DNA from 3 places in the Enterobacter kobei genome. Region 3 is predicted to be linked to each of the others. Evidence: predicted binding sites of a transcription regulator. Region 3 holds the regulator's gene; each other region holds the start of a gene.
The links. Region 3 encodes LexA, which represses DNA repair genes until DNA is damaged. Its sites were predicted from a motif close to TNCTGTATGTACATACAGNA; they were not measured.
Positions count from the first base shown of each region.

Region 1: sulA (SOS-induced cell division inhibitor SulA) is a predicted target of LexA. The motif match lies at 1,642-1,661, and genes of this name have one in related genera.
Region 2: BFV64_RS07245 (DNA translocase FtsK 4TM domain-containing protein) is a predicted target of LexA. The motif match lies at 1,846-1,865, and genes of this name have one in related genera.

Region 1 covers NZ_CP017181.1:1,641,122-1,644,402, reverse strand. Annotated here, with positions in the region: gene yccS (YccS family putative transporter) at 1-881, shown strand, start outside; gene BFV64_RS07795 (TfoX/Sxy family DNA transformation protein) at 838-1,467, opposite strand; gene sulA (SOS-induced cell division inhibitor SulA) at 1,682-2,191, shown strand; gene ompA (porin OmpA) at 2,547-3,281, shown strand, end outside.
Region 2 covers NZ_CP017181.1:1,524,946-1,528,226, forward strand. Annotated here, with positions in the region: gene trxB (thioredoxin-disulfide reductase) at 1-768, opposite strand, end outside; gene lrp (leucine-responsive transcriptional regulator Lrp) at 1,313-1,807, shown strand; gene BFV64_RS07245 (DNA translocase FtsK 4TM domain-containing protein) at 1,943-3,281, shown strand, end outside.
Region 3 covers NZ_CP017181.1:287,691-290,971, reverse strand. Annotated here, with positions in the region: gene BFV64_RS01390 (CsbD family protein) at 1-129, opposite strand, end outside; gene dinF (MATE family efflux transporter DinF) at 250-1,587, opposite strand; gene lexA (transcriptional repressor LexA) at 1,651-2,259, opposite strand; gene BFV64_RS01375 (diacylglycerol kinase) at 2,368-2,736, opposite strand; gene plsB (glycerol-3-phosphate 1-O-acyltransferase PlsB) at 2,891-3,281, shown strand, end outside.

The DNA.
Region 1 (3,281 bases), 1.4 Mb from region 3:
AGCCAAACTATAACGCCACCCGGCACCGCCTTGCGCTGCGTATTATCGGTACGCTGGTCGGTGTCGCGATTGGACTTCCCGTGCTGTACTTCGTGCCTTCTGTTGAAGGGCAGCTGGTGCTGATTGTGATTACCGGCGTGTTGTTTTTCGCGTTTCGCAACGTGCAGTACGCTCATGCCACCATGTTCATCACGCTGCTGGTGCTGCTCTGCTTTAACCTGCTAGGTGAAGGGTTCGAGGTCGCCCTGCCTCGCGTGCTCGATACCCTGATCGGCTGTGCGATTGCCTGGGCAGCGGTGAGCTTTATCTGGCCGGACTGGCGTTTCCGTAATTTACCGCGTGTGTTAGACAGGGCATTGAACGCCAACTGCCGATACCTGGATGCCATCCTTGAGCAGTACCACCAGGGACGCGATAACCGTCTGGCTTATCGGATAGCCCGCCGCGATGCGCACAACAGTGATGCTGAACTGGCTTCGGTTGTCTCTAACATGTCAACGGAGCCTCGTGCCACGGCCGAGATGCGTGAGACGGCTTTCCGGTTGCTCTGCCTCAACCATACCTTCACCAGCTATATTTCCACGCTGGGTGCACACCGCGAGAAACTGGTCAACCCGGGCATACTCAACCTGCTGGATGACGCGGTCTGCTACGTCGATGATGCACTGCATCACCGGCCAGCCGATGAACCGAAAGTGAGACAGTCGCTGGATGAACTGACTCAACGTATCGCGCGTCTTGAGCCAGGAAACGACAGCAAAGCGCCGCTGGTGCTACAGCAGATTGGCCTGCTTATCGCTCTGCTGCCAGAAATTTGCCGGTTACAACAGCAAATCGCTACCTGGAGGAGTGATTCTTCTGTGGCTCAGGCAGCGCATTAAACCACTCCGTCAACTCCCGGCGAGTGCCTGCCGGGAGTGCCGCCTCATGCAAACCCTCAATAGCCCCCTCAAGGGCGAAGAGCACTTTAATACCGAGTGCCCTATTTTTAGCCCGCATCTTTAACCAGCACTCCCTGGCACCCAGTGCCCGCAGCGTCTCTTCGTTAGTAATGCCAGCTTCAAAAAGTAATACCTCAAGCTGAAAGGTCAGGTTTGGCAGATCTTTAAGCCGGTTTCGTTGATGGCGCTGACAGCGCTCTTTCCTCGCCGCATTGAGCGCGAAAGAGGAGAGCTGAAGCAGCCGTTCCCTGTCTTGCCACAGTCCATCATCGACACGGTAATAGTTGAGAAGTACCGGGCGGCCTCGTTTCATTAACGTCAAAAAAGAGGCGGCATTTTTTACACAGTATTTCGCGCTTTCTTCACAGGCGCGAAGGTACAGCTCGCCATCTGACACCATGGCAAAAACCGCGTCATCTATCGCCAGGGTATAGCCACCGAACAGTGCGCGATGATGAATTTCTCCTAGCGGTGAGAGGTATTCCTGGGATTGATAAATCCGTTCATAAGATATCTTTTTCGTGATATTTCTCTTCTAAATCATAAGGTAACAGCGAAATTTCTTACTAGCGGATCCGTTAGCAGGAAAATAGGCAACTTAGCGCCGTTGAGCAAGATGATTTTTCGAGGGGCATCAACATTGAACGAATTTTGCGAGTCGCTTTCCGAAAATGAGGTTGATCTTTATGCATACAGGGGTTACTGTATATCCATACAGTAACTACAGGGCTGGAATGAATATGTACACTTCAGGCTATGCAAATCGCTCAACTTCTCTCTCCTCTACCGCGGGCACTGTCGCGCACAACACCGTTGGGGGTGTTTCGACGGGGCTTATTAGTGAAGTGGTTTATCGTGAAGACCAGCCTCTGTTGACCCAACTCCTGCTACTGCCTTTATTACAGCAGCTTGGTCAGCAATCGCGCTGGCAGCTCTGGCTGACGCCACAGCAAAAATTGAGCCGTGAATGGGTTCAGTCCGCAGGCCTGCCGCTGGCTAAGGTGATGCAGATTAACCAACTCTCTCCCTGCGATACCGTTGAGTCTATGGTTCGCGCGTTGCGCACTGGAAATTACAGCGTGGTGATCGGCTGGTTACCCGAAGAACTGACGGAAGAGGAACATTTTCGTCTGACTGAAGCGGCTGAAGAAGGGAATGCGATCGGGTTCATCATGCGCCCGGTTCGTCCAGATTCTTATCGCAGAGGACAACTTTCTGGGCTAAAAATTCACTCAAATTTGTATCATTGAGCGAAATTAAGATTTTTCCTGGAATTTTTTTTGACCGCAAGATACGGATTTAGTTCCCGGCGTCAAAATTGCGGCAAGGCGCGTCTGGAGCGGTTCTCCTTAATTTTACTGCACAAAATTCGTTCTAAAAATGTTAAATAATAGGTATACGGAACTTTTTTTTTCATATGCCTGACAGACTTCACACTTGTAAGTTTTCAGCTACGTTGTAGACTTTACATCGCCAGGGGTGCTCGGCCTAAGCCGAAGATATCGGTAGATTTATATTTGACCACGCCCCCCGGTGAAGGATTTAACCGTGATTCTCTACTTGAGACATTCATGGCGAATTTTGGATGATAACGAGGCGCAAAAAATGAAAAAGACAGCTATCGCGATTGCAGTGGCACTGGCTGGCTTCGCTACCGTAGCGCAGGCCGCTCCGAAAGATAATACCTGGTATGCAGGTGGTAAACTGGGCTGGTCTCAGTTCCACGACACCGGCTGGTACAACAGCAGCCTGAACAATGATGGCCCTACTCACGAGAGCCAGCTTGGTGCAGGTGCGTTCGGTGGCTATCAGGTTAACCCGTATGTTGGTTTTGAAATGGGTTACGACTGGTTAGGTCGTATGCCATACAAAGGCGACAACGTTAATGGCGCTTTTAAAGCTCAAGGCGTACAGCTGACCGCTAAACTGGGTTACCCAGTAACTGACGATCTGGACGTGTACACCCGTCTGGGTGGTATGGTATGGCGCGCTGACTCCAGCAACAGCATCGCTGGCGACGACCATGACACCGGTGTTTCCCCAGTATTCGCTGGTGGCGTTGAGTGGGCTATGACCCGTGACATCGCTACCCGTCTGGAATACCAGTGGGTTAACAACATTGGCGACGGTGCTACCGTTGGCGTTCGTCCAGACAACGGCATGCTGAGCGTAGGTGTTTCCTACCGTTTCGGCCAGCAGGAAGATGCAGCACCAGTTGTTGCTCCAGCGCCGGCTCCAGCTCCAGAAGTACAGACCAAGCACTTCACTCTGAAGTCTGACGTTCTGTTCAACTTCAACAAAGCGACTCTGAAACCAGAAGGCCAGCAGGCACTGGATCAG
Region 2 (3,281 bases), 1.2 Mb from region 3:
CTGACCTTCGAAGATAGCGGTATTCGGGCTGTGACCGATTGCCACAAACAGGCCAGCCACGTCCAGCGTTTCGACGTTATCGGTGTTCTGGGTGTCACGAATGCGCAGTCCGGCAACGCCCATCTGATCGCCCGTTACTTCTTCCAGGGTGCGATTGGTGTGCAGCACGATGTTGCCGCTCGCCACTTTATCCATCAGACGTTTGATCAGGATCTTCTCGGCGCGGAAAGTGTCACGACGGTGGATCAGGTGCACTTCAGAGGCGATGTTTGCCAGGTAGAGCGCTTCTTCCACGGCGGTGTTGCCGCCGCCGATAACCGCGACTTTCTGATTGCGATAGAAGAAACCGTCGCAGGTTGCGCAGGCAGAGACGCCGCGGCCTTTAAACGCTTCTTCAGACGGCAGGCCGAGGTAGCGGGCAGAGGCGCCGGTGGCAATAATCAGCGCGTCACAGGTGTACTCGCCGCTGTCACCCGTCAGGCGGAACGGACGGTTCTGAAGATCGACCTTGTTGATATGGTCGAACAGGATTTCAGTTTCGAATTTCGCGGCATGCTCGTGCATGCGCTCCATCAGCAGCGGCCCGGTCAGGTCGTTCGGGTCGCCTGGCCAGTTTTCCACTTCTGTGGTGGTGGTCAGCTGACCGCCTTTTTCCATACCGGTGATCAGTACCGGTTGCAGGTTAGCGCGTGCAGCATAGACCGCCGCGGTATATCCCGCAGGTCCGGAACCAAGGATTAGCAACTTACTGTGTTTGGTCGTGCCCATGAGATCCCCATTGTTGTTGGCAGGCAATGGGCTGGATTGTAGGGAATTTGTTGCCGTAAAAAAAGAGCACTGGAGTTTTGCTTTCGATATATGCAATAGCCACGCCCGATGGATCTGGCGCAGTGTTATCACGTCTGCTGCTGAAAATCGCGCGTTTATAAGTCAGTAAAATGAGGATTAATACCCCTCCGTAATGAATATCCGGCATCTTGTACTAAAAATCGATGTTTTGCTTTGACAATCCCCTGCGCTTTTGCGAAAACATTCAAGGAAGAAAAAAAACCGCGTTAACCGTATGCCGCATAGGCATGCACGTAAATGCCATTTTTACCGTGTCAGTGAAATCTACGCATGGCGTGGACAGACGCCATACGTGATGTCGGTGACGGCCTTCGGGCAACGGTCTTCTTACCAATAGAACCCGAATCCGCATCGCGTCAAATACATAACCAGGCGATGTGATGACTAACGGGTACAGGCTCTGAACAGTGATGTGCACAGGGTCCAGGCAGGAGTAGGGAAGGAATACAGAGAGACAATAATAATGGTAGATAGCAAGAAGCGCCCTGGCAAAGATCTCGACCGTATCGATCGTAACATTCTTAATGAATTGCAAAAGGATGGGCGTATTTCCAACGTCGAGCTTTCAAAACGTGTGGGTCTTTCCCCGACGCCGTGCCTTGAGCGTGTGCGCCGACTGGAAAGACAGGGTTTTATTCAGGGCTATACGGCTCTGCTGAACCCGCATTATCTGGATGCCTCACTTCTGGTATTTGTTGAGATTACTCTGAATCGTGGTGCACCGGATGTGTTTGAGCAATTTAACGCCGCTGTACAAAAACTTGAAGAAATTCAAGAGTGTCACCTGGTGTCCGGTGATTTCGACTACCTGTTGAAAACCCGTGTGCCTGATATGTCCGCCTACCGTAAGCTGCTGGGGGAAACCCTGCTGCGTCTGCCAGGCGTGAACGACACCCGTACTTATGTGGTGATGGAAGAGGTCAAACAGAGCAATCGTCTGGTTATTAAGACGCGCTAACACGGAACAGGTGCAAAATCAGCGTAGTTTGATTACACTCCTGTTAATCCATACAGCAACAGTGCCGGGGAGTCCCGGCGCTGTTGTCCGTTTTAGCAAACAGGCAGGATATGCCTGATACCTGGAGAGCCTTTCTTGAGCCAGGAATACACTGAAGACAAAGAAGTCACACTATCGAAGCTAAGCAGCGGACGTCGTCTCCTCGAGGCTTTGCTGATTGTTATTGCCCTTTTTGCCGTCTGGCTGATGGCAGCCTTACTCAGTTTCAACCCTTCCGATCCCAGCTGGTCACAAACCGCATGGCATGAACCTATCCATAATTTAGGTGGTGTACCCGGTGCCTGGCTTGCGGACACGCTCTTTTTCATATTCGGTGTGATGGCCTACACCATTCCCGTCATTATCATCGGCGGATGCTGGTTTGCATGGCGTCATCGTCAGAACGATGATTACATCGACTATTTTGCGGTTTCCCTGCGCCTGATTGGCGCGCTGGCACTGATCCTCACCTCCTGCGGGCTGGCGGCGATTAACGCCGATGACATCTGGTACTTCGCCTCCGGCGGGGTCATTGGTAGCCTGCTCAGTTCTGCGTTACAGCCCATGCTGCACAGCAGCGGTGGCACGCTGGCGCTGCTGTGCATCTGGGCGGCAGGATTGACGCTGTTTACCGGCTGGTCATGGGTGAGCATTGCCGAAAAAATCGGCAGCTTTATTCTCACGATCCTGACGTTCGCCAGCAACCGGACCCGCCGCGACGATACGTGGGTCGATGATGACGACTATGAAGAAGAGTACGAAGAGGAAGACGAGGCCCCGGTACCGCGTCGTGAATCTCGTCGTGCCCGTATTCTGCGCGGTGCCCTGGCGCGTCGCCAGCGCGTCGCGGAAAAATTTGCCAACCCGCTTGGACGCAAAACGGATGCCGCGCTCTTCTCCGGTAAACGTATGGATGAAGACGAGCAGGTTGAGTACCGTGCCGCGGGTGCCGCTGTCGATCCTGATGATGTGCTGTTCTCCGGCAGCCGTGCTACCCCGGGTGAATTTGACGAATACGATCCGCTGCTGAACGGCCATTCGGTCAGCGCACCGGTTGCGGCAGCCGCAGCCGCCACGACGGCCGCGCAGGCGTATGCCGCGCCTGTCGAAGCCGTGATGCCATCCGCGCCGGTTCCACCACCAGAATCCGTTATTCAGCAGCCAAACGTTGTGTGGCAGACCGCGCCCGGTGTTCATACGCCGGAGCCCGTCATCGCGCCTGAACCTGAAAGCTATATTCCTGTGCAGCAGGAACCGTGGCAGCAGCCTTACCAGCCGCCGCAACCTGAGTATGAACCGCAGCACTATGAGCAGCCTGTGGCCCAGCCGTATCAGGAGTATGTGCCTGAACCGGTTGAACCTGCGCAGCCATATGCAGAGCCTCAGCCTGAACCTGAGGTGATGGAAGAGGTGAAACCGTCTCGTCCGCCAATGT
Region 3 (3,281 bases):
AATTTTACCGACAAGCTGATCGCGCTTACCTTCAATGACGGTCATATCGTCATCTGTCAGCTTACCCCACTGTTCTTTCGCTTTACCTTTGAACTGCTTCCAGTTGCCGCCGATTTCGTCTTTATTCATCATCGTGTCCTCTTAGTTAAGCGTCGGGTCGTAACGTCCGTTACGTTCTTTTCTGCTGGACGTGATAATTATTGTAGTTAAGGATTCGGCGGTTGATTTCATATTCGGAATCTTTAACCATCACGATATATCGTGACGCGAAGGAAACCAGGTATTGTTTTGCCAGTGGCGGCGCCATATAAAAGCCAGCGACAGGCCACGCAGAGAGAGAAAGACCGCAAGCGCCAACCACAAACCGTGATTACCCAGCCAGGGAAGCGTCAGCAGCGTCAGGCCAAATCCCGCCGCCGCAACGGCCATACTGTTACGCATTTCCGCCCCGCGCGTCGCACCAATAAACATGCCGTCCAGCAGATAACACCAGACACCCACCACCGGTAAGATGACTTGCCAGATGAGATAGTGGCTCGCCAGTTCGCGCAGCGCAGGGAGAGAGGTCAGTAAAGCAACAATCTGTTCGCCGAAGCAGGCATAGACCACGGCAAACACCAGCGCTACCAGTCCTGACTGACGGCAGGCTGCCCGCCAGACATCATGAAGCTGCCCGCTTTCACGCGCTCCATACGCCTGCCCCGAATGTGCTTCAACCGCGTAGGCAAAGCCGTCCAGCGCATAGGCGGTAAACGTCAGCAGCGTCATCAATACCGCGTTGACCGCGACGATTTCAGGCCCCAGCCGTGCACCGAAGACCGTCAGCGCGCCGAAGCAGAGTTGCAGAAGCAGCGAGCGCAGCATGATGTCACGGTTAAGCGCCAGCAGCTTACGGATATTGCCGCGCCATGCGGTTTTCAGCAGCGCGAGGGAGATCCCGCGCATCGCCAGCACGCGCCAGACCATCCACAGCCCCATCACAAAGGTCCCGTATTCAGCAATCGCCGTCGCCAGTGCCGCGCCCCGCACGTTCATATGGAGGCCCATCACCAGCCAGAGATCCAGCACGATGTTGAGCAGGTTTCCCACGACCAGCAGAATCACTGGCGCACGAGCATACTGAACGCCCAGTAACCAACCCAGCAGAACCAGATTTGCCAGCGAAGCGGGCGCACTGAGCCAGCGGATTTCGAGAAAACGTCGCGCCTGCTCCAGTACCGCCTCACTGCCGCCAACGATATGAAGCGCAAGGTCAATCAGGGGATCGCGGAGTAAAACGATTAACGCGCCCGCGCCCAGCGCAAGAATCAGCGGCTGCACCAGCGCCCGCGCCAGACGTAACGGATCTTTTGCACCATACGCCTGTGCCGTGAGTCCGGTGGTGCTCATGCGCAAAAAGAGCAGCAGCATAAAGAGGAAGCTGGTTGCCGTCGCGCCAATCGCCACGCCGCCAAGATAGACAGGGGAATCGAGATGCCCAATAACGGCCGTGTCGACCAGACCCAGCAAGGGCACGGTGATATTGGAGAAAATCATCGGCAGTGCAAGACGCCACAATGCCTTATCGGATGCCGTCAGCAGTGACATGAGAAACACCGGGAGTGGTCAATAAAGCAGGCTACAGCGGAACCGTAGCCTGTCAGGAAGAGATTACAGCCATTCACCGTTGCGAATCACACCGACCGCCAGACCTTCGATAGAGAAGCTCTGTTCGCGGAGATCGACCACAATGGGAGAGAACTCGCTGTTTTCGGGCAGCAACTGAACGGTGTTACCCTGCTTTTTCAGACGCTTAACGGTCACTTCGTCATCAATGCGCGCGACCACCACCTGGCCGTTCCGCACATCCTGCGTTTTGTGTACCGCCAGCAGATCGCCGTCGAGAATGCCGATATCTTTCATCGACATGCCGCTTACGCGCAGCAGAAAATCTGCGCTCGGCTTGAACATACCAGGATCAACCTGGTAGTGGCCTTCGATATGCTGCTGTGCCAGTAGCGGCTCACCCGCAGCAACACGGCCTATCAGCGGAATGCCCGTCTCTTCTTCCACCAGCAGGCGGATACCGCGTGACGCGCCTGAAACAATTTCAATCACGCCCTTACGTGCCAGCGCTTTCAGGTGTTCTTCGGCAGCATTCGGAGAACGGAAGCCCAGACGCTGAGCGATTTCCGCACGCGTGGGTGGCATACCCGTCTGGCCGATATGATCCCGAATGAGATCAAACACCTCTTGCTGCCTGGTCGTTAATGCTTTCATTCCGCCCCCTGGGTGTATATACAGTTATGCTGTGAGTATATACAGTCAAAGGTGATTTTGGAACCAAAAACTGCACAAAAAACCAGGGACTTAATTATTCCTCGAGGCTCATCGGAAATGTGACCAAAGCAGCGTGACCCAGGTAATGACTGCAGTGATAATCGCCAGCAGCACAGCGGCAGAACCCATGTCTTTCGCGCGACCGGAGAGCTCGTGGAACTCTGAGCCAATACGGTCAACAACGGCCTCAATAGCGCTATTGAGAATTTCCACTATCATCACCAGAAGCACGGAACCGATGAGAAGTACGCGGGTAATAGCATCGACATCAAGGAAACAGGCGATGATGACCGCGATGATAGCGGCGACACCTTCCTGACGAAAGGCGGCTTCGTTGATCCACGCGGCACGGAAACCTTTCCATGAATAGCCGGCGGCTTTGATGATACGCGTTAACCCAGTGGTATTATTGGCCATTAAAAGAACCTTTTATGAAAAAAAGCGTCAGTAACAGGAACTGTAGCGCGTTTCGCTACAGCCTGAAGTATGACGGGTAACAACAGAAATTTTGCGCGCTTTCTGTTATCCTTGCGCCGCAATTGCATTATTAACCAGAGGCTTTACATCGTTTATGTCCGGCTGGCCACGAATTTACTACAAATTACTTAATTTACCATTAAGCATCCTGGTAAAAAGCAAGTCTATCCCAGCAGAACCCGCGCTGGAATTGGGGCTCGATACGTCGCGTCCTATTATGTACGTTTTGCCTTATAACTCGAAGGCAGACTTACTGACCCTTCGCGCCCAATGTCTGGCGCATGACTTACCTGACCCGCTTGAACCGCTGGAAGTCGACGGCACGTTGCTGCCGCGCTACGTGTTCATTCATGGCGGGCCGCGTGTATTTACCTATTACACGCCAAAAGAAGAGTCCATTAAGCTGTTCCACGACTATCTCGACCTGCACCGCAGCAATCCCGATTTGGATGTGCAGATGGTGCCGGTATCGGTGATGTTTGGCC